Regions from separate parts of the Streptomyces sp. NPDC060028 genome, predicted to be linked through region 1. Evidence: predicted binding sites of a transcription regulator. Region 1 holds the regulator's gene; the other holds the start of a gene.
What was found. Region 1 encodes HspR, which represses chaperone genes until heat shock. Its sites were predicted from a motif close to TTGAGNNNNNNNNNCTCAA; they were not measured.
Positions count from the first base shown of each region.

Region 2: lon (endopeptidase La) is a predicted target of HspR. The motif match lies at 6,118-6,136, and genes of this name have one in related genera.

Region 1 is NZ_JBHWVJ010000081.1:6,575-18,164, forward strand. Features, by position in the region: gene dcd (dCTP deaminase) at 102-689, shown strand; gene ACFWBF_RS29890 (phosphoribosyltransferase) at 686-1,186, shown strand; gene ACFWBF_RS29895 (Yip1 family protein) at 1,256-2,176, opposite strand; gene ACFWBF_RS29900 ((Fe-S)-binding protein) at 2,356-4,650, opposite strand; gene ACFWBF_RS29905 (sugar transferase) at 4,761-5,297, opposite strand; gene dnaK (molecular chaperone DnaK) at 5,515-7,362, shown strand; gene grpE (nucleotide exchange factor GrpE) at 7,362-8,015, shown strand; gene dnaJ (molecular chaperone DnaJ) at 8,055-9,236, shown strand; gene ACFWBF_RS29925 (heat shock protein transcriptional repressor HspR) at 9,238-9,684, shown strand; gene ACFWBF_RS29930 (helix-turn-helix transcriptional regulator) at 9,789-10,802, opposite strand; gene ACFWBF_RS29935 ((2Fe-2S)-binding protein) at 11,091-11,405, shown strand; gene ACFWBF_RS29940 (pyridoxamine 5'-phosphate oxidase family protein) at 11,559-11,590, opposite strand, start outside.
Region 2 is NZ_JBHWVJ010000009.1:29,964-41,553, reverse strand. Features, by position in the region: gene ACFWBF_RS07285 (nitrate- and nitrite sensing domain-containing protein) at 1-1,715, opposite strand, end outside; gene ACFWBF_RS07280 (hypothetical protein) at 2,180-2,953, shown strand; gene ACFWBF_RS07275 (MarR family winged helix-turn-helix transcriptional regulator) at 3,092-3,532, opposite strand; gene lon (endopeptidase La) at 3,699-6,095, opposite strand; gene ACFWBF_RS07265 (HIT family protein) at 6,296-6,709, opposite strand; gene ACFWBF_RS07260 (VOC family protein) at 6,877-7,257, shown strand; gene ACFWBF_RS07255 (sulfurtransferase) at 7,293-8,150, opposite strand; gene ACFWBF_RS07250 (glycosyltransferase family 39 protein) at 8,590-10,008, opposite strand; gene ACFWBF_RS07245 (hypothetical protein) at 10,046-10,615, shown strand; gene ACFWBF_RS07240 (response regulator transcription factor) at 10,845-11,585, shown strand; gene ACFWBF_RS07235 (ATP-binding protein) at 11,582-11,590, shown strand, end outside.

The DNA.
Region 1 (11,590 bases):
ACGCCGTGCCCGTGGGAGCAGCGGTCAAGCGTTAGCGCCGGGGGGCGCGCGGGGGCTCGCCTCGATTGGGGCGGCCCGCGCGCTCTGCGTATCCTCGGGACGTGCTTCTCTCTGACAAAGACATCCGGGCCGAGATCGACAGCGGACGGGTTCGCATCGACCCCTTCGACGAGTCGATGGTGCAGCCCTCCAGCATCGATGTACGTCTCGACCGGTTCTTCCGGGTGTTCGAGAATCACCGCTACGCGCACATCGACCCCGCGATCGAGCAGGCCGATCTGACCCGGCTGGTCGAGCCCGACGGGGACGAGGCCTTCATCCTGCATCCGGGTGAGTTCGTGCTCGCCTCGACGTACGAGGTCATCTCGCTGCCCGACGACATCGCCTCCAGGCTGGAGGGGAAGTCCAGCCTGGGCCGCCTCGGCCTGGTGACGCATTCGACCGCCGGTTTCATCGACCCCGGGTTCTCGGGCCACGTGACCCTCGAGCTGTCGAACCTCGCCACGCTGCCGATCAAGCTCTGGCCGGGCATGAAGATCGGGCAGCTGTGCATGTTCCAGCTCAGCTCGCCCGCGGAGTTCCCGTACGGCAGTGACCGGTACGGGTCCAGGTACCAGGGCCAGCGCGGGCCGACCGCCTCGCGGTCCTTCCAGAACTTCCACCGCACCCAGGTGAGGCACGAGGCATGAGTGACGGAGTACGCGAGAACCTCGACTACGAGGGATTCGGGCGCGCCGTGCGCGAGCTGGCGCAGACCATCGCCGACGACGGCTACGAGCCCGACATCATCCTCAGCATCGCCCGCGGCGGGGTGTTCGTCGCCGGTGGACTGGCGTACGCGCTCGACTGCAAGAACATCCACCTCGTGAACGTCGAGTTCTACACGGGGGTCGGTACGACCCTCGAAATGCCGGTCATGCTGGCGCCCGTGCCCGAGGCGATCGACTTCACCGCCAAGAAGGTGCTGATCGCGGACGACGTCGCCGACACCGGCAAGACGCTCAAGCTGGTGCACGACTTCTGCCTCGGCCACGTCGCCGAGGTCCGCTCCGCGGTCATCTACGAGAAGTCGCACTCGCTCGTGCAGTGCGAGTACGTGTGGAAGAAGACCGACGAGTGGATCAACTTCCCCTGGTCGGTCGAGCCGCCCGTCGTGAAGCGCGAGGGTCAGGTTCTCGACGCCTGACCTCGGACGGATGTGAAAGGCCCGCCACGCAGATCCTCGCGTGGCGGGCCTTTCGGGTCACAGCGCGTACTAGATCGTGCCGAGCTTGATGATCGACAGCAGGGCGACCAGCTGGATGGCCGACGCGCCCAGCGCCTTCGGCCACGGCAGGTCGTGCGACTTGCTGACCAGCGACGTGAAGAGCGCGCCCGCCACCAGCCAGGTGGCCCAGCCCAGCACCTGTACGAACATGTTGTCGCCGCCGAGGAACACCGCGAACAGCAGCCGCGGCGCGTCCGTGAGGGTCATGACCAGCATCGACAGGCCCACCGTCGGCTGCCACGCCCCGTCGCCGCCCAGCTGGCGGGCCAGCGTGTGCGTGACCGCGCCCAGGACCAGCCCGCAGATCACGAAGGCCGCGCCCGCCGACAGCACGATCGGCACGGCCTTGGCCAGGGTCGCGTTGATGACGTCCTTGCGGGCGTCGTCGAGGCCGAAGACCGCGAGCAGGCCGTAGAGGAAGGTCACGAGCAGGGCCGGGCCCCAGACGGCGTAGTCGCGCATCTGCAGGAAGGTCGGCCCGGGGCGCATCACGATGCCCCGCAGGAGTTCCTTCCACGGCAGCCGCGGACCCGTCGGGCCGGCCGCGGCCGCGCCCGCCTGGTACGTCGCGCCCTGGCTGTAGGGGTCCTCGCCGAAGACGAAGGCCTGGGTGTGCCCCGGGTTGTCGTTCGCGTACGAGCCCGGGTGCCCGGCTTGGTGCCCGCCCTGGTGCCCGCCGTCGTATCCGCCGTCGTATCCGCCCTGGTGCCCGTACGGGTCGAAGTACTCGGGCTCGCCCGGGCCGCCGCCCTGCTGCGGCCACCGCTGCTGCGGGGCCGCCGGCGAACCGGCGGGCGGGTACGGCTGCCTGCCGTACGGCGGTTGCTGCCGACCGTACGGCTGCTGCTGCGGGGGTTGTTGCGGGGCGCGGTTGTTGTCCCGGCCGCGTCCGATCCTGAATCCAGCCACGTGATCGAAAGTACCTGCTCCGGCGGGGCCCGGTGGCCGGGCGGCCGGAAGACGTACCCTTTGCGGCTGACCTGTGACATCCCCTAGGGGGTACCCGCGGGTCGGTCGGTGTACGCGAAACGGCCGGCCCCTTCGGCAGGGACCGGCCGTTTCGCGTTCTACGGGCTACGGGCTACGGGCTACTTGGCCTCGGCCTCGTCGGCGGCGGCGGCTTCCGCCACCGCTTCCGCGCCCGCCTCGTCGGCCGACACCGCGCCCACCGGCTCCGGCGTCTTCACCGAGTCCAGCAGCAGCTGCGCCACGTCCACGACCTGCACGGACTCCTTGGCCTGGCCGTCGTTCTTCTTGCCGTTCACCGAGTCGGTCAGCATCACCAGGCAGAACGGGCACGCCGTCGACACGATGTCCGGGTTCAGGGACAGGGCCTCGTCGACACGCTCGTTGTTGATGCGCTTGCCGATCCGCTCCTCCATCCACATCCGCGCGCCACCGGCGCCGCAGCAGAAGCCCCGCTCCTTGTGGCGGTGCATCTCCTGCTGCCGCAGCCCCGGCACGGCCGACATGATCTCGCGCGGCGGCGTGTAGACCTTGTTGTGCCGGCCCAGGTAGCACGGGTCGTGGTACGTGATCAGGCCGTCGACCGGGGTGACCGGCGTGAGGCGGCCCTCGTCGATCAGGTGCTGGAGCAGCTGCGTGTGGTGGATGACCTCGTACTCGCCGCCGAGCTGCGGGTACTCGTTCGCGATGGTGTTGAAGCAGTGCGGGCAGGTCGAGACGATCCGCTTCGCCGACTTCGGCTTCTTCGTCGACTCGTCCTCGTCGTCCTCACCGAAGGCCATGTTCAGCATGGCCACGTTGTCCTGGGCGAGCTGCTGGAACAGCGGCTCGTTGCCCAGGCGGCGCGGGGAGTCGCCGGTGCACTTCTCGTCGCCGCCCATGATCGCGAACTTGACGCCCGCGATGTTGAGCAGCTCGGCGAAGGCCTTCGTGGTCTTCTTGGCCCGGTCCTCCAGGGCGCCCGCGCAGCCGACCCAGTACAGGTAGTCGAACTCGGAGAGGTCCTCCGCGTCCTTGCCGATGATCGGGACCTCGAAGTCGACCTCCTTGGTCCACTCCACCCGCTGCTTCTTGGCGAGGCCCCAGGGGTTGCCCTTCTTCTCCAGGTTCTTGAGCATCGTGCCCGCCTCCGACGGGAACGCGCTCTCGATCATCACCTGGTAGCGGCGCATGTCGACGATGTGGTCGATGTGCTCGATGTCGACCGGGCACTGCTCCACGCACGCACCGCAGGTGGTGCAGGACCACAGCACGTCCGGGTCGATGACGCCGTTCTCCTCGGCGGTCCCGATCAGCGGGCGCTCGGCCTCGGCGAGGGCGGACGCCGGGACGTCCTTCAACTGCTCGGCCGTGGCCTTCTCGTTGCCCTCCATGTCCTTGCCGCCGCCCGCCAGGAGGTACGGGGCCTTGGCGTGCGCGTGGTCGCGCAGCGACATGATCAGGAGCTTCGGGGACAGCGGCTTGCCCGTGTTCCAGGCCGGGCACTGCGACTGGCAGCGGCCGCACTCGGTGCACGTGGAGAAGTCGAGGATGCCCTTCCACGAGAACTGCTCGACCTGCGAGACGCCGAAGACGTCGTCCTCGCCCGGGTCCTCGAAGTCGATCACCTTGCCGCCGCTGGTCATGGGCTGCAGGGCGCCGAGCGCGGTCGAGCCGTCGGCCTTGCGCTTGAACCAGATGTTCGGGAAGGCGAGGAAGCGGTGCCAGGCCACACCCATGTTGGTGTTGAGGCCGACCACGATCATCCAGATCAGCGAGACGCTGATCTTGACCATCGCGGTGAAGTAGATGGCGTTCTGCAGCGCGCTGAGCGAGAGCCCCTTGAAGGCCAGCACCAGCGGGTACGAGACGAGGTATGCCGGCTCGTAGCTGTCGACGTGGTGGATCGCGCCCTCGAGGCCGCGCAGCGTCAGGATCGCGAGGCCGATGGTGATGATCACGGACTCGACGAAGTAGGCCTGCCCGGACTTCGAGCCGGCGAAGCGCGACTTGCGACCGGCCCGCGAGGGCAGGCTGAGCATCCGGATCCCGATGAGGATGACGATGCCCACGACGGTCATGAGACCGATGAGCTCGGTGTAGAGCTCGAAGGGCAGCCAGTCGCCGACGAGCGGCAGCAGCCAGTCGGCCTTGAAGAGCTGCCCGTACGCCTGGATCAGGGTGGGCGGCAGCGTCAGGAAGCCGATGGCGACGAACCAGTGCGCGAAGCCGATGATGCCCCACTGGTTCATCCGGCTGTGGCCGAGGAACTCCCTGATCAGGGTGAGGGTACGGGCCTTCGGGCGGTCCGTGCGGCTGCCCGCGGGGACGGGCTGGCCGAGCTTGACGAACCGGTAGATCTTCGCCACGGCTCGGGCGAGCAGCGCGACGCCGGGCACGGTCAGGACCAGCGACACGATGATCGCGGCGAGTTGCATGGAAGGGCTCCTCGGGCGGCACTTACTAAGCGGTAACTTATCCAGTCAAGGCTTGAGGTTACCCAGTCCCGACGCCGCAATGTAGCCGAGCGCGCGGTGATCTGCGTCGCTCAGGCTCGCCTCTGTCGCCAGGCGGCCCGCGGGGTCTGCGCGAGGATCGCCAGATCCATCCCCAGCCAGTGGTTCTCCACATAGTGCCGGTCCAGCAGGTCCATTTCCTCCCACGGGAGGTCCGAGCGCGCGCTCACCTGCCACAGTCCGGTCATCCCGGGCCGTACGAGGAGCCGCTCGGGCCGGTCCGACGCGTTGTTTGCGGGGCGCGGCCCGACCAGTGACATCTCGCCCCGGGCCACGTTGAGCAGCTGCGGCAGTGCGTCCAGGCCGCACCGCTCCAGGGCGGCGCCGAGGCGGCCCGCGCCGGCGTCCGTGCGCAGCCGCCAGGTGCGGAACGGGCGGCCCCCGAGGCCGACGGCCGGCTCCCGTACGAAGGCCCGGGCGCCCCGGGTCGCGTACAGCAGTGCGGCGACCGCCGCGAGCGGTGGGCCCAGCAGGGTCAGCAGGGCCACCGCCCCGAGGAGGTCGAGCATCCGCTTGGCCGGCGGTGCGGCGGGTACCCGTACGCGCGGAGCGGTGAGAGTGAGCGGCATGCCAGCACCGTGCCGTACGCCTCCGGCGGTGTTCGGGCGCCGCGCGGCCGCGGTGACCCGTTCGGCGGGCTGCGCCGCCGGCCGCGGGGCGGAGCCCGCGTGCTTGCGCGTAAGCCTGGCCTAAAGGTTGAGCCCCCTCGGCTCAGGTCTGTTGACGGCAGCGCAGCGTTACGGCATCCTTGAGCCTGTTCCACTCAAGTCAGCTGGAGGAATCAAAATGGCACGTGCGGTCGGCATCGACCTGGGCACCACCAACTCCGTCGTCAGCGTTCTGGAAGGCGGCGAGCCCACCGTCATCACCAACGCCGAGGGCGCCAGGACCACGCCGTCCGTCGTCGCCTTCGCCAAGAACGGCGAGGTCCTCGTCGGCGAGGTGGCCAAGCGTCAGGCGGTCACGAACGTGGACCGCACCATCCGCTCCGTCAAGCGCCACATGGGCACTGACTGGAAGATCAACCTGGATGGCAAGGACTTCAACCCGCAGCAGATGAGCGCCTTCATCCTGCAGAAGCTGAAGCGCGACGCCGAGGCGTACCTGGGCGAGAAGGTCACGGACGCGGTCATCACCGTCCCGGCCTACTTCAACGACTCCGAGCGTCAGGCGACGAAGGAGGCCGGCGAGATCGCGGGCCTCAACGTCCTGCGCATCGTCAACGAGCCGACGGCCGCCGCCCTGGCCTACGGCCTCGACAAGGACGACCAGACCATTCTCGTCTTCGACCTCGGCGGCGGCACCTTCGACGTGTCGCTCCTGGAGATCGGTGACGGCGTCGTCGAGGTCAAGGCGACCAACGGTGACAACCACCTCGGTGGCGACGACTGGGACCAGCGCGTCGTCGACTACCTCGTGAAGCAGTTCGCCAACGGCCACGGCGTCGACCTGTCCAAGGACAAGATGGCGCTCCAGCGTCTGCGCGAGGCCGCCGAGAAGGCGAAGATCGAGCTGTCCTCCTCCACGGAGACCTCGATCAACCTGCCCTACATCACGGCTTCCGCCGAGGGCCCGCTGCACCTGGACGAGAAGCTCACCCGCGCCCAGTTCCAGCAGCTGACCGCGGACCTGCTCGACCGCTGCAAGACCCCGTTCCACAACGTCATCAAGGACGCCGGCATCGCGCTGTCCGAGATCGACCACGTGGTCCTGGTCGGCGGCTCCACCCGTATGCCGGCCGTCGCCGAGCTCGTCAAGGAGCTCACGGGCGGTCAGGACGCCAACAAGGGCGTCAACCCGGACGAGGTCGTCGCCATCGGCGCCACCCTCCAGGCCGGTGTGCTCAAGGGTGAGGTCAAGGACGTCCTGCTCCTCGACGTGACCCCGCTGTCCCTCGGCATCGAGACCAAGGGCGGCATCATGACCAAGCTCATCGAGCGCAACACCACGATCCCGACCAAGCGGTCCGAGATCTTCACGACGGCCGAGGACAACCAGCCGTCCGTGCAGATCCAGGTCTACCAGGGCGAGCGCGAGATCGCGGCGTACAACAAGAAGCTCGGCATGTTCGAGCTGACCGGTCTGCCGCCTGCCCCGCGCGGCATCCCGCAGATCGAGGTCTCCTTCGACATCGACGCGAACGGCATCATGCACGTCACGGCCAAGGACCTTGGCACGGGCAAGGAGCAGAAGATGACCGTCACCGGCGGCTCCTCGCTCGGCAAGGACGAGGTCGACCGCATGCGCCAGGAGGCCGAGCAGTACGCGGACGAGGACCTCCGCCGCAAGGAGGCCGCCGAGAGCCGCAACCAGGCCGAGCAGCTCGTCTACCAGACGGAGAAGTTCGTCAAGGACAACGAGGACAAGGTCCCGGCCGAGGTCAAGACCGAGGTCGAGGCTGCCATCGCCGAGCTGAAGGAAAAGCTCAAGGGCGAGGACACCGCCGAGATCCGCACCGCGACCGAGAAGGTCGCCGCGGTCAGCCAGAAGCTCGGCCAGGCCATCTACGCCGACGCCCAGGCCGCTCAGGGTGCCGCGGGCGCCGAGGGTGCCCAGCAGGCCCCGGACGCCGCCGATGACGTCGTCGACGCCGAGATCGTCGACGACGAGAAGCCGAAGGGCGGCGCTGCCTGATGTCGGAGGAGACCCCGGGCTTCGACGAGAAGCCTGAAGTCCCCGTCGACGGCACGCCCGACGAGCCGAAGGCCGCCGACGCCTCCACGGAGGAGGCGGCGGCCCCGGCTGGGGACGCAAGCGCACAGGATGTGGCCGTGCTGGCGCAGCTGGACCAGGCCCGTACCGCGCTCGGTGAGCGCACCGCGGACCTCCAGCGGCTCCAGGCGGAGTACCAGAACTACCGCCGCCGGGTGGAGCGGGACCGGATCGCCGTCAAGGAGATCGCGGTCGCGTCCCTCCTGACGGAACTCCTCCCGACCCTGGACGACATCGGCCGGGCGCGGGAGCATGGCGAGCTGGTCGGCGGCTTCAAGTCGGTGGCCGAATCGCTGGAGACCGCCGCGGCCAAGATGGGCCTGCAGCAGTTCGGCAAGGAGGGCGAGCCCTTCGACCCGACGATCCACGAGGCCCTGATGCACTCGTACGCGCCGGACGTCACCGAGACGACCTGCGTGGCGATTCTGCAGCCGGGCTACCGGATCGGCGAGCGTACGATCCGTCCCGCACGGGTCGCGGTGGCCGAGCCGCAGCCGGGTGCGGCCGCCAAGTCCGAGTCCGCGGACGGAGACGCGCCGTCGGACAAGGACGCGGATGCCCCCGACAAGGGCTGAGGCTGAACCAGTAGGAACACGAGAGGAGGGACGCCGGGGATGAGCACGAAGGACTTCGTGGAGAAGGACTACTACAAGGTCCTCGGTGTCCCGAAGGACGCCACCGAGGCCGAGATCAAGAAGGCGTACCGGAAACTCGCGCGCGAGTTCCACCCGGACGCCAACAAGGGCGACACCTCGGCCGAGGAGCGCTTCAAGGAGATCTCCGAGGCGAACGACATCCTCGGCGACCCGAAGAAGCGCAAGGAGTACGACGAGGCCCGCGCGCTGTTCGGCAACGGGGGCTTCCGCCCCGGTCCGGGCGCGGGCGGCGGCTCGTTCAACTTCGACCTGGGCGACCTCTTCGGCGGGCAGCAGCAGGGCGGCGCGGGCGGCGGCTTCGGCGGCGGCCTGGGCGATGTGTTCGGCGGCCTGTTCAACCGCGGCGGCGGCGCCGGTACGGGGACCCGTACCCAGCCGCGCCGCGGCCAGGACATCGAGTCGGAGGTCACCCTCTCCTTCACGGAGGCGGTGGACGGGGCCACGGTCCCGCTCCGGATGTCCTCGCAGTCCCCCTGCAAGGCCTGTTCGGGCACCGGCGACAAGAACGGCACCCCCCGGGTGTGCCCGACCTGTGTCGGCACCGGGCAGGTCTCGCGCGGCAGCGGCGGCGGCTTCTCGCTGACCGACCCCTGCGCGGACTGCAAGGGCCGCGGTCTGATCGCGGAGACCCCCTGTGACATCTGCAAGGGCAGCGGCCGGGCCCGCAGCTCCCGGACGATGCAGGTCCGGATTCCGGCGGGCGTCTTCGACGGCCAGCGGATCCGGCTGCGCGGCAAGGGCGCTCCGGGCGAGCGCGGCGGACCCGGCGGCGATCTGTACGTCGTGGTCCACGTCGACTCCCACCCGGTGTTCGGCCGCAAGGACGACAACCTCACGGTGACCGTGCCGGTGACGTTCGCGGAGGCGGCCCTGGGAGCCGAGATCAGGGTCCCGACCCTGAACGGCCCCCCGGTGACGCTGAAGCTGCCGCCCGGCACTCCGGGCGGCCGCACGATGCGCGCCCGCGGCAAGGGTGCGGTCCGCAAGGACGGCACCCGCGGGGACCTGCTGGTGACGGTCGAGGTGGCCGTCCCGGCGGAGCTGTCCGACAAGGCGCGCGAGGCGCTGGAGACGTACCGCGACGCGACCGGGTCGGAGGATCCGCGCGCCGCGCTGTTCGAGTCCGCGAAGGGAGCATGACATGGACGGCCGCCGCAGGAATCCCTATCAACTGACCGATGAGACACCGGTCTACGTGATCTCGGTGGCCGCCCAGCTCTCGGGCCTGCATCCGCAGACCCTCCGCCAGTACGACCGTCTCGGCCTGGTCTCCCCGGACCGTACGGCCGGCCGCGGCCGGCGCTACTCGGCCCGTGACATCGAACTGCTCCGCACGGTGCAGGCGCTGTCCCAGGACGAGGGCATCAACCTGGCGGGGATCAAGCGGATCATCGAGCTGGAGAATCAGGTCGCCGCGCTCCAGCAGCGCGTCGCCGAGCTCGCGACGGCGGTCGACGGCGCGGCCGCCGTGCTCCAGCAGCGCGAGGCCCAGGTCCACGCCTCGTACCGCCGCGACCTGGTCCCGTACCAGCCGCCGGTGCCGGGCAACGCGCTGGTGGTGTGGCGGCCCAAGCGCCCGCTGGACTGACCCGTACGAGGCGCAGGAAGGCCCCGATCAGCCGATCGGGGCCTTCTTCGTGCCCTGCCGGACCCGGGAGCGCTCCAGGGCCTCCAGCCGGGCCTGGGGCCCGCTCAGAGCTCCTGATCCTTGAGGATGCCCGACTGGGCGATGAGGAAGCCGAGTTGGGCCCGGCTGCCGCTGCCCAGGGAGGCCGCCAGTTTCGCGATGTGGGCGCGGCAGGTCCGTACGTTCATCCCCAGCCTGCGCGCGATGGCCTCGTCCACGTGTCCCTCGATGAGGAGCTGGGCGATGGAGCGCTGCACGCCGGAGATGCCGCCGGGGGTGTGCTGGTACGTCACTTCCGCCGTCAGGGGCACGGCGCGGTGCCACAGCTGCTCGAACACCTTGATGAGGTAGTCGACGAGGCCCGGGTGGCGCAGCTCCAGGGCCGTGCGCCGGTCGTCGCTCGTGGGGATGAAGGCCACCGTGCGGTCGAAGATCATGAGACGCTCTATGAGCTCTTCGAGGGTGCGGATCTCCACTCTCCCCGCGGAGATCCGGTCCACGTAGGCGAGCGTGCCCTGGCTGTGCCGCACCGTGTGCTGGTAGAGCGTGCGGATGCGCACCCCGCGGTTGACCAGGGGTGCGGCGCGCTCCAGTGCCTCGGTGAGGACGGACGTGGACCGGGCTCCGCCGGGCTGGACGGTCAGCACCTCGGTGCGGCACTCGGCGGTGGCCTGGTCGAGGGCGGCGTGGATCTGGTCGAAGCCCTCCAGCACGGTGATGGCGTGGGTGTTCGCGGGAGTCTGGGCGCTGATGGTCAGAAACGGCTCGAATGCGTCGGTGAGGTCTATGGTGTCTCGGCGGCGGTCCTGAATCTCCCGTTCGAGCGGGTGGAGCCGCTGTGCGAGTGCGACGGACGGTGGAACCGCGCGCAGTTGGTTCGCGTCATCCGGGTCAGGTCGCAGAAGGGCGAATTCGAGCAGGCAGGGGGCGTTCTCGACCTCGCTGCGGGCCACCCGGCCGGTGCTCAGCGCTGCCGTGTAGAGCCGCGTTCCCTCCCCGCACATGGACGTGATGGGGTGGGGATGTGTCGGCTTTGTGTTGTTTATGGGCAAATCTCCACCCCCCAGGGTCCTGAACATGCAAGAACATGATGCATCGTCCCTGTGGCAGTGACGTGCCCGAATGAGCCATCGTCTGACACGCGGGGGAGAAGATTTCCATCAAGTGAGGACGAAGCCGACCATGTACAAGAGAATGCTTCGCTCGGTACTTGCCATTGCGTTCTCCGCCGTTGCGGTCTTTGGGGCAGTCAGTGCCGTGGGCGGGGACGTGGGGGGTAACGACGCGCCCGCCGTGGCGACAGGAGAGCCGGATCTCGGCTGGGACGTGGTGCCCAGTACGTCCACCAACGACCTTGGCTGGGACTGATGACCCCCGACGACCGCGGCTTTCGCCGTGAAATGGCCTCGGCATACCGCTCCGGCTGGCAGTTCATCGACCTGGCCACCGCCATCCCCCACGTCGGCGATTCGTTGATGGTCACCCTGTTCGGCCAGCCGATCGTCGTGGTTCGCGAGGAGGACGAAGACGTCCGTGCCTACCGGTGCCTGCGCCGCCCCCGAGGCGCGCCGCAGCCCGTCCGCTGCGAGGTCAGGTACGGCATGGTCTTCGTCAATCTGGATCAGCGCGACCACCAGCTCTTCGAACCCGACATCACCACCGCCACCCCCCGCAGTGCCTGACGCGATTCCCCCGTCGTTGCAGATCGCTCAGGTGCTACCCCCACACAACGGCGCCATCGTGGACCTGACCACGATGGCGCCGTTGTGATGTCCGCGTCCAGTAGTTGAACCGGACAATATGCGGGGAGAAGTGCCGGTGAGGGGCGCAGGCGCCTACGCCCGCCCCATGGCCCGGTCCAGCGCGA
Region 2 (11,590 bases), on a different contig from region 1:
TCGTCCAGGACGGAGAGCACCACGTCGCCGGAGTCCAGCAGCCACCCGGACACCTTCACCTTGACGTCCGGCGGCGAGAAGGTGGTCGCGTTCTCCAGCAGCTCGGCCAGCACGTGCGAGATGTCGTCGGCCGCGTGCCCGGCGACCTGCGTGTACGAGGGCAGCGCGGCCAGGTCGACCCGCTCGTAGCGCTCGATCTCGCTGACCGCCGCCCGCATGACGTCGACCAGCGGCACCGCCGCGCCCTGCCCGTGGCCGTGTTCCTGCCCGGCCAGGACCAGCAGGTTCTCGTTGTGGCGGCGCATCACCGTCGCCAGGTGGTCCAGTTTGAACAGGGTCGCCAGCCGGTCCGGGTCCTGCTCCTCGGACTCCAGCTCCTCGATGACCGCGAGCTGGCGCTCCACCAGGCCGAGCGTGCGCAGCGAGAGGGAGACCGAGGTCGTCGACATGATGCGGCGGTGCTCCTCCAGCCCCGCCCGCAGCTGCGCGAGCTCGTCCTCCAGCGCTTCGCGGCCCGCGGCCAGCGCCTCGTTGCGGCCGATGATCCGCCGCCGGTCGGCGTCGAGCCCGGCGATCCGGGTGTGCAGCGAGACCGTCTGGTCGCGCACGGCGTTGAGGTGGCGTACCACCTCGGCGAACTCGTCGTTGCGGCCCGTGAACCGCACCGGTTCCACCGAGCCCTCCGGGGTCGCCAGCCGGGCCGCGCCGCGCCGGAGCACCGACAGCGGCCGGGTCAGCGAGCGGGCGACGGCCGTGGAGACGGCGATGGTGACCAGGAACAGCACGCCCAGGAAGGCGACGAGGGTCTCCAGCGAGGTCACGTCGTCGTCCCGCAGCGCGGCGAGCGTGGTGGCCCGCTGGCCGGCGAGGGTGGATTCCACCGACCTCATCCGGTCGATGCGGGCGGTGAGCGCGGAGCCGACGGCGGCTCCGTCGAGCCTTCGGTCGGCGCCGGTGAGGGTGGGCCGTTCGGTGAGCCGCCGGAGGTAGTCGTCGGCCGTCTTGACCTCGGGGCCGGTGACGGTCGCGGCGAGGGTCTGGCGTACGTCGGGGCGCGCGGCCCGGGCGAAGTCGTCGAGGGCGGCCTGCTCCCGTACGCGCGCACGCTGGGCGGCGGTGGTGAGTTCGTCCATCACCGCCGAGCCGGGGGGCTGCTCGCCGCGGGGGACGGCCAGCGCGGCGAGCAGCAGTCCACGGGTGGCCGCGGCCTGTTCCACGGCCTGGCCGAGGGGGGCGAGCGGCCGGGTGGTGGCGAGGGCGGCCGCGGCGCGCGGCGGGGTGAGCTCGGCGAGCCGGTTGCCGGGGGCGAGGAGTTGCGCGATGACCCCGGCGTAGGCCTGGTGGGCGGCGAGGGCGGTGCCCTTGCCGTCGAGGGCCTCGGTCCGCACGGCCCGGACCCGGCCTATGGCGCGGGCGAGTTCCTCGTCGGCCAGGGCCTGGACCTCGGCGAGCTGCCGGTCGGTACGGGCGGCGCGCTCCTGCACGGGGCCCTTGGCGGCGGCGCCGGGGCGGCCCTCGGCCACGTACTCGATGACGGCGTCGCGCTCGTCGCCGAGGAGGTGGGAGAGGGTGAGGGTCTGCCGGGTCTGCTCGGCGAGCGTGACCAGGCGCTGGGAGTCGTTCAGGTCCGCCGAGGCGGAGACGGCGGCGGGGGCGCCGGCCGCGAGGACGGCGAGTCCGGCGGCGGCGACGCCGACGACCAGCCGGCTGCGCACGCGGACACGGCGTCCTGCGGGGGCGGGCCCGTCGGGGGCGGTGCCGTTCTGTCGAGACCGCTTCTTCTGCACCGGTGCTCGCAATCCTGTACGTGTTGCTCGTGCTGCTCGTCTACTCGTGTGGCCGAGGTAACGGCCGGTCAACAAGTAAACGCTCCTTGCCCCCTCGTACCGCCACAGACCTTCGCAGTGTGTTGGGGAGAGAGCCGCCCATCGCCCGCCCGGCCACTCGAAGGAGTGAACATCACGGATGAGTTGGCGACCAACTCGGCGATCGGGTGTCAGAGCGCGGCCGTGGACGGGTGGTTGAAAGATCGATGCGGCTTTTGGCAGTATGCCCGCCCACATCCGGGCGGCTCCGCGGGTCCCGCTGCGGCCCCACGCGTCCCACCCGTCTCGGGAATTGGTACGGACTTTTCGCGGGCGGAGCCGCGCCGCCAGGGCCCGGCGGGCAGAATGTCCGTATGCGCATCGACCTGGCCTCGGCCCCCGGCAGCCCGGAACGCCCCAATGAGGACTGGGTGTCGGCCGCGATACCCGCGTCGGGCGGCGGCGTACTGGTCACCCTGGACGGGGTCACCCCGCCGCGCGGGGAGGTGGGATGCGCGCACGGAGTGCCCTGGTTCGCGACCCGGCTCGGCGGCCGATTGACCGAACTGTCCGGATCGCGGCGGGACATGCCGCTGAGCCGGATCCTGGCGGAGGCCATCGGCGCCACCGCCGGGGCCCACCGCGACACCTGTGACCTTTCTCACGTACGCACCCCGCAGGCGACGGTGGTCGTGGTGCGCTGGGACGAGGACTGGGTCGAGCACCTGGTGCTCTCGGACTCCGTACTGCTCCTCCAGGCGCCCGGCGGCGAGGTGACGGCCGTGCTCGACGACCGGCTGGACCGGATCCCGCGCGAGGCGCTGCGCTCGGTGGCCGGGGCGGACGCACTGCGCAACGCCGAGGGCGGCTTCTTCACCGCGGCCGCGGACCCGGCGGTGGCGGCGCGGGCGGTCACCGGGCGCACCCCGCGGGCGGACGTCCGGGCGCTGGCCGCGCTCACGGACGGGGCCAGCCGGTGGACGGACACGTTCGGGGAGGGCGACTGGACCGAGTGCCTGGCCGTGCTGCGCAAGGAGGGCGCGCAGAGCCTGATCGGCCGGGTCCGGGCGCTGGAGTCGGACCCGGCCCGGCCGCAGGCGCGCGGCAAGCGGCACGACGACGCGTCGGCGGTGTACGCGGAGCTGTAGGCGGGGCGGCGGGCGGGGGCGACGGGCGGGGCGCAGCGGCAGGCGCGCCGTGGGCCGGCCTCCGGGGCTCGACTTCGTCCAGGGGCGCCCAGGTCACTGTCACAACGGCCATGCGGCGCAACCCACCCGCCGGTTCGGCTACTCGGCCCCCGCGTTCAACTGGTTGAGCAGCCGGGCCAGCTCGGCGACCTCGCCCCGGTCCCAGTCGGCGAGCTTGCGCATGTACTGCTCGCGCCGCGCGCCCCGTACCCGCAGGAACCGCTCGCGGCCCTCGTCGGTGAGTCCGACCAGGAAGGCCCGGCCGTCCGCGGGGTCCGGCTCGCGGGCGACCAGGCCCAGCAGCTCCAGGGCGCGCAGCTGGCGGCTCATGGTGGCCTTGCCGACCCCGAAGTAGGCGGCGAGTTCGGTGGCGCGCTGGCGGCCCGCGGCCTCCAGGCGCGTGAGGAGCCCGTACGCGGCCGGCTCCAGCTCGGGGTGCAGGGCGCGGGCCATCTCCCCGGAGGAGGCGCGGGCGCGCCGGAGGAAGACGGACAGCTCCCGCTCCAGGGCAAGGAACTCCTGATCTTCGCTCCCGTGCACGTCCTGCTCCTTCGGTGGGGTGCGGCGCTCCGGCCGCGTCGGCCCCCAGTATTTCGCAGCGGGCACACCGAGGGCCCGGGACCCCGCCGGAACGGGTCCCCGGGCCACTGCGGCGCAGGTCGGGCGAAGGGCGGTCGAAGAAGGCCGGGCGGCGGGAGGGCCGCGGTCAGGCCGCCGTGGTGAAGGACACCTCCTGCCGGGCGAGCGCGATCTCCAGGACCTGGCGTACATCCGTCACCGGGTGCACCTCCAGCCCCTCCAGCACCTCGGCCGGGACATCGTCCAGGTCGGCCTCGTTGCGCTTCGGGATGATGACGGTGGTCAGCCCGGCCCGGTGCGCGGCGAGCAGCTTCTGCTTCACGCCGCCGATCGGCAGGACCCGGCCGGTGAGCGAGACCTCGCCGGTCATGGCCACGTCCGTACGGACCTGCCGCCCGGACAGCAGCGAGGCCAGCGCCGTCGTCATGGTGATGCCCGCGCTCGGGCCGTCCTTGGGCACCGCGCCCGCCGGGAAGTGGATGTGCACGCCCCGGTCCTTCAGGTCGGCCACCGGGAGCTCCAGCTCCGCGCCGTGCGAGCGCAGGAAGCTGAGCGCGATCTGCGCCGACTCCTTCATGACGTCACCGAGCTGTCCCGTGAGCGTGAGCCCGGCCGCGCCGGTCTCGGGGTCGGCCAGGGAGGCCTCGACGAAGAGCACGTCGCCGCCCGCCCCGGTCACCGCGAGGCCGGTGGCCACGCCGGGCACCGCGGTGCGCCGCTCGGCCGGGTCCTGCGCGGACTCCGGCACGTGGTGCGGCCGCCCGATCAGCGCCCGCAGATCGCCCGCGCCGATGCTCAGTGGCAGCTCCCGCTCGCCCAGCTCGTGCTGCGAGGCCACCTTGCGCAGCAGCCGCGCGATGGACCGCTCCAGGGTGCGCACGCCCGCCTCGCGGGTGTACTCGCCGGCCAGCTTCCGCAGCGCCTCCTCCTCCAGGACGACCTCCTCCACGCCCAGGCCGGCGCGCTCCAGTTGACGCGGCAGCAGGTGGTCGCGGGCGATGACGACCTTCTCGTCCTCGGTGTACCCGTCGAGCCGGACCAGCTCCATGCGGTCGGCGAGCGCCTCCGGAATGGCTTCCAGCACGTTGGCGGTGGCCAGGAAGACCACGTCGCTCAGGTCGAGTTCGACCTCCAGGTAGTGGTCGCGGAAGGTGTGGTTCTGCGCCGGGTCCAGGACCTCCAGCAGGGCCGCGGCCGGGTCTCCCCGGAAGTCGGACCCCACCTTGTCGATCTCGTCGAGCAGCACCACCGGGTTCATCGACCCGGCTTCCTTGATGGCGCGGACGATCCGCCCCGGCAGGGCGCCGACGTACGTCCGGCGGTGGCCGCGGACCTCGGCTTCGTCGCGTACGCCGCCCAGGGCCACCCGTACGAACTTGCGCCCCATCGCGTGCGCCACGGACTCCCCGAGGGAGGTCTTGCCCACCCCGGGCGGTCCGACGAGGGCCAGCACGGCCCCGCCGCGGCGGCCGCCGACGACGCCCATGCCGCGCTCGCCGCGCCGCTTGCGCACGGCGAGGTACTCGGTGATCCGGTCCTTCACGTCGCTCAACCCGGCGTGCTCGGCGTCGAGCACCGCGCGGGCGCCGCGGATGTCGTACGCGTCCTCGGTCCGCTCGTTCCAGGGCAGTTCGAGCACCGTGTCGAGCCAGGTGCGGATCCAGGACCCCTCGGGCGACTGGTCGCTGGCGCGCTCCAGCTTCTCGACTTCCTTGAGCGCGGCCTCCCGTACCTTCTCGGGCAGGTCGGCGGCTTCCACCCGGGTCCGGTAGTCGTCGGACTCCTCGCCGTCCTTCTCCCCGTTCAGCTCGCGCAGTTCCTTGCGGACGGCCTCCAGCTGGCGCCTGAGCAGGAACTCCCGCTGCTGCTTGTCCACACCGTCCTGTACGTCCTTGGCGATGGACTCGGCGACGTCCTGCTCGGCGAGGTGGTCGCTGAGCGCCTTGACGGCGAGCTTGAGCCGGGCGACGGGGTCGGCGGTCTCCAGGAGCTCGACCTTCTGGGCCACGCTCAGGAACGGCGAGTACCCGGAGTTGTCGGCCAGGGCCGACACCCCTTCGATCTGCTGGACCCGGTCCACGACCTGCCAGGCCCCGCGCTTCTTGAGCCAGCTGGTGGCGAGCGCCTTGTACTCCGTGACGAGCTCGGTGACGGCCCCCGGCAGCGGGTCCGGGAGGGTCTCCTCCACGGTCTCGCCCTCGACCCAGAGGGCGGCCCCGGGCCCGGTGGTCCCGGCCCCGATGCGGACCCGGCCCCGTCCCCTGATCAGCGCGCCCGGATCCCCGTCGGAGAGCCGGCCCACCTGCTCGACGGTCCCCAGCACACCGGTGCCGGCGTACTTGCCGTCGACCCGCGGCACGAGCAGTACCCGGGGCTTTCCGCTCCCGACGGCGGCCTGGGCGGCCTCGACGGCCCCGCGCACCTCGGCGTCGGACAGATCCAGCGGAACGACCATCCCAGGCAGCACGACCTCGTCGTCGAGCGGCAGCACGGGCAGAGTGAGCGTTACGGACGTCGAACCCATGATCTTCCCTCCGGCAGTCAAGTTGAGCTATGCCGACTCAATGCATGTGCGCCCGCCGTTGTTCCCCAACCCCCGTTCGCCCGGGGCGAACGGGAGCGTGCCCGCCGTGAGGCGGTTCCGCGAGGGCAGCCGGCGCTCGTGGGCCCGGTCGTTGTGGCGGGGGTCGTCGCCCGTCCACGGTGCGGGGGGGCCGGGGGGCATCAGCCCGCTCCGGTCAGCGCGGCGGCGAGGCGGGCGACGGGGTCGCCGGTGGCGGGGTGGGCGGAGCGGCGGGCGGGCCAGGTGGAGAAGCCGTCGTCCGCCCAGCGGGGCACCACGTGGAAGTGGAGGTGGGGCACCGACTGTTCGGAGCCGGGCCCGTTGGCACTGAGGATGTCCACGCCGCCGGCCCCCAGCGCGCCGCGCATCGCTCCGGCGAGACGCTGCACGAGGGCCATGGTGTCGGCCAGGGTCTGCGGGGGCGTATCGAAGACGTCGGCGTGGTGCGCGGTGGGCACCACCAGGGTGTGCCCCGGCGCGAGCGGGTCCAGCGGGGCGAACGCGCAGGCCACGGGGCCGCGGTGCACCCAGCGGGCCGCGCCGTCCCGGATCAGGCGGCAGAAGATGCAGTCCATGCGGCCGACCTTGCCAGGGCCGGGGGCTCGGGCGCGCTCGGATTTCGCGGCCGGTGGCAGCGTGAGCGGTGCGGGCCTTCGGGACGTCGGATCCGTCGGCAGGCGGCCGTTGGGGGCCGCCCGAATGCGCTGGACAGGGGTCCGGGAACTCACCGATAGTGCGCCGCATGGCTTCTCTCGTACGACACCTCACCTTCGACTGCTCCGACGCGTACCGCCTGGGGCAGTTCTGGGCCGCCGTCCTGGACGGCTCGCTCGGCGACGACGACTTTCCCGGGGACCCCGAGGCACTGGTCACGGCGCCCGGCTCCACCCTGCTGTTCGTGACCGTGCCCGACGCGAAGACCGCGAAGAACCGGCTGCACGTGGATCTGCAGCCCCGGGACCGGTCGCGCGACGAGGAGGTCGAGCGGGTCCTCGCGCTGGGCGCCACCCTCGTCGGCGATCACCGCAAGCCCGACGGGACCGGCTGGGTGACCCTGGCCGACCCCGAGGGCAACGAGTTCTGCGTCGAGCGCAGCGCCGCCGAGCGGGGCCCGGTGGGTTAGTGCTGTGGCCGGAGAACCGCCGCCCTGGCGGCGGACTAACTCCCCGTGGCCACCGGCAGGTCGGACGGCATGCCCCACTCGCTCCAGGAGCCGTCGTACACGGCGAGGTGCGCATGGCCGGGCCCGGGCCCGTGCCCGTATCCGGCGAGGGTCGCGCCGAGGGCGAGGACGCAGGCGGTCACGCCCGAGCCGCAGCTGAACAGCAGCCGGTCGCGCTCGCCGACCCCGCCGACCAGCGGCTCGAAGGCCGCACGCAGTTCCGCGGGCGGCCGCATCAGGCCGCCGTCGCGCTGGAGTTCCCCGAAGGGGAGGTTGACCGCGCCGGGCATGTGGCCGCCGCGCAGGCCCGGCCGGGGCTCGGGGGCGGTGCCGGCGAAACGCTCCCGGGTGCGGGCGTCCAGTACGGCGGCGGCCGGGTCCGCCAGGGCCGCCACCACGGCGGCGCTGTCCACCAGCAGGCCGGAGCGCGGCCGGGCGGTGAAGGAGCCGCGCGGGCCCCCGTACGCCGGGCCGTGGGCCTCGGCCTCCCGCCCGGCGGCGAGCCAGGCGGGCAGTCCGCCGTCGAGGACCGCGACCCGGTCGAAGCCCATGGCGCGCAGCATCCACCAGGCGCGGGCGCTGGAGTAGACCCCGGCGCCGTCGTAGACGACCACGGTGTCGGTGTCGTCGAGGCCGAGCCCGCGCATCGCCTCGGCGAACTCGGCGGCGCCGGGCATGGCGTGCGGCGCGGGCGCGTCGTGGTCGGACAGCACCCCGTCGAGGTCGAAGGGCCGAGCCCCGGGGATCCGCCGGTCCGTGGCCCGGTGGGCCCCGACGGAGGCATCGAAGACGACGAGCCCGGCCGCCCCGAGCCGCCCCGCCAGCCAGTCAACCCCGACCAACGGCCCGGGCAGCGGGCCCGCCGGGGGGCCGGGCCGGGCGCTGGGCAGCGGGCCAGGCTGGGCGCCACCGCGCAGTTCGGGGCCGGCGCCAGACAGCGATACGGGCAGCGGACCAGGCCCGGAGACCGCGCCCGGCAGCGCTTCAGGCAGCAGGCCGGCCCCGGCACCCGCGGTCGGGCCGGAGACCACACCCCGCAGCGCCTCCGGCAGCGGGCCGGGCTCGGACCCCGCGGTCGGACCGGTGGCCGCGACCGGGAGTGCCTCGGATCCCGCGGTCGGGCCGGGCGCCGGGGCTGCGGGCTTGTCCGGCGTGGGGTCTCGGGGGGCGGGGTTCTCGTGCGCGGGCATGGGCACCTCCGGAGGTCGGCGGCCGCGCCGGGTGGGCGGCGCGGGACGGCTCATCCTCCTGTGCGGCTCCCCCGGCCCCGCAGCCGGCCCGGGCCGGCCGGGCTCACGGGCAGCCGCCCGGCCGGGCGAACACCGCCACCCGGGCGCCCCGCACCTCGGTCACCGAGCACAGGTCGAAGGACGAGACCAGGGTCTGGCGTTTGACCGCCTCCCCCGGGTTGCCGTCCACCGGCTGCCCGGCCGGGTCCAGCAGGGCCACCACCCGGTCCGCCTCCAGCAGCGCCGCCCGGATCTCCGGCGCCGGCCGCTCCGTGCCCTGGAGGCTGCGCGAGGCCGCCGGGGAGCGCTCCAGCGCCAGGTCGCGCAGGGACCCGTACACCCGCGGCGAGGACAGCAGCCACTCGCGCCGCCTCGACGGCAGGAACAGCACCGCGTCCCCCGGCCGGGCCCGCTCCCGGACGGCCGCGGCCACCGCGAGCACGTCGTCCTTGCGGCTCTCCGGGGTGCGCAGCCACGCCGACCACCAGCCGAACGGCACCAGCAGCGCCGCGACCAGCAGCCACGGCAGCGGGCCGCGCGCCGCCCCGAGCCGGGCCCCGGCCAGCAGGGCGAGCCCGGCCAGCGCGTAGAGCACGTACCGGTCGACGTACCAGGGGTGCACCAGCGAGACCGCGAGCAGCAGCCCGGGCGGCAGCAGCGCCAGCGGCAGGGCGACGCGTACGAGTTCCCGCGGGGCCGAGGCTCCCCGCGCGAGCAGCAGCGCGGCCGCCGCGGCCAGCCCGTACGCAGCCCAGTCCTGCCAGCTCGGGCGCCCGAGCCAGCCCAGCTGCTGCTGCGCCTGCCGGGCGCTGACCAGGGCCAGCGGCAGCAGCCCGGCCGCGACCGCTCCGGCGCTCCGGCGCCAGCCGCGCGAGCGCCGGGCGGCGAAGCCGTGCGCGGGCAGGGCCAGTACGGCGAACTCGTGCAGCCAGCAGCCGAGCAGCAGCACTCCGGCGTACGCCACCCAGCGCTCGCGCAGCATCAGGTACGTCGCCCAGACCACGGCGGCCGCGACGAGGGCGTACGAGCGGCCCTCCTGGGCGTACATCTGCACCGGCGGCGCCACGGCGTAGGCGAGGCCCGCGATCAGCCCGGCCCGCTCCCCCGCCAGCCGGTGCCCGACGGCGGCCACGCCGGCCGCGGCGAGGGCGGTGGCGACGACGGAGGGCAGCCGCAGTGCCCACAGTCCGCCGCCGGGCAGGCCGCCCGGGAGTCCGGCCGCGTCCCACACCGCGAAGACCCCGTGCATGAGCAGGTAGTACAGGCCGTGGACGGCGTCGACCTGCCCGAGCAGTTCCCAGAGGCCTCCCAGCGGCCGGTGCGCGGCCTGCCAGGTGACGGATTCGTCACGCCACATGCTCCCGCCGCGCTCCAGACCCCAGAGGCCGAGGGCGGCGGCGGCGAGCGGCGGCAGCCAGCGCCAGGGGGCGATGCGGCTGATGTCGGCCTCCGGGTGCTTCCGTGCGGGTGGTGCGGACTCCATACTCGTGGTTCGGTCCGGCTTCCTGCGGGGGTGGGGTGTGCGAGCGTTTCGAGCGGCCGCGCTGACGGCGGTACTGACGGCGGTACTGACGGCGGTGCTGCCGGTGGTGCTGGTGCTCGGCGGGTGCTCCTCGCCGGGGGCGGACAAGAACGCCCCGGACGAGGTCACCGTCACGCTCACCGCACACCTGACACCCGCCCAGAGCCCGAGCGGGAGCCCGGGCCGGACGCCGGCGCCGGGCGCGAGCCCCACCCCCCGGGCACCCGACCCCGACGAGACGCTCGTCCGGGTCACGCGCAGCGGCGGCTTCGCCGGGCAGACCCACAGCCTGGTCGTCAAGGGCGACGGCTCGTTCCTGCGGCTCGACGCGAAGGCGAAGCAGACCGGCACCGGCAAGCTGTCGGCGGCCGCCCTGGAGCAGCTGCGCAGCGCGCTCCGGGAGGCGGACTTCGCGCACCTGCCCCGCACCTCCACGGGCGGGACGGTGTTCGACGGGTACGCGTACGCCATCGTGCACGACGGCCACGAGGTGGCCGCCGACCAGGGGTCGCTGCCACCGGGCCTGGAGAAGGTCATCGCGGCGCTGCCCCCCTTCGAGGGGGAGTAGGGACTCGGAGCCGCGAACCCGGCCTCCCCCACCGCCGCGGGCTGAAGATTTGATTCCACTTTCTTCGGGGCCCTTGACGGCCCCGCATATGCCGCTTGCCCGTCCCCTGGCGGGAAGGGCGCCCGCACCCTCACGCTCCGCGTTCGTCCCTGTCCGAACCGCGCATAGCCGCAGGCCGGTGCCTCCTCTACGCTGCACCCCTATCACGCGGGATCTTCAGGGGCGGGACATGGAACAGACACACACCACCCACAACGGCGCCGCGGCAACCCCCGGCGCTCAGCGGCGCGTGCTCGTGGTCGAGGACGACCGCACCATCGCCGACGCCATCTCGGCCCGGCTGCGGGCCGAGGGCTTCCAGGTGCAGACGACGTACGACGGGCCGGCCGCGGTGGCGGCCGCCGAGAGCTGGCTGCCCGAGCTGCTGGTTCTCGACGTCATGCTGCCCGGCTTCGACGGGCTGGAGGTCTGCCGCCGGGTCCAGGCGCAGCGGCCCGTCCCCGTGCTGATGCTCACCGCCCGGGACGACGAGACCGACATGCTGGTCGGCCTCGGGGTCGGGGCGGACGACTACATGACGAAGCCGTTCTCCATGCGCGAGCTGGCCGCGCGGGTCCACGTACTGCTGCGGCGGGTGGAGCGGGCCACGCTCGCCGCGCACGCCCCGCGCGGGGCCACCCTGCGGCTGGGGGACCTGGAGATCGACCACGCGCAGCGCCGGGTCCGGGTGCAGACCGAGGACGTGCACCTGACGCCGACCGAGTTCGACCTGCTGGTGTGCCTGGCGGGGACCCCGCGGGCGGTGCTCTCGCGGGAGCAGCTGCTGGCGGAGGTGTGGGACTGGGCCGACGCGTCGGGGACCCGTACCGTCGACAGCCACATCAAGGCACTGCGCCGGAAGATCGGCGCGGAGCGGATCCGTACGGTCCACGGCGTCGGGTACGCCCTGGAGACCCCGGCGCAGGCGTGAGCGCG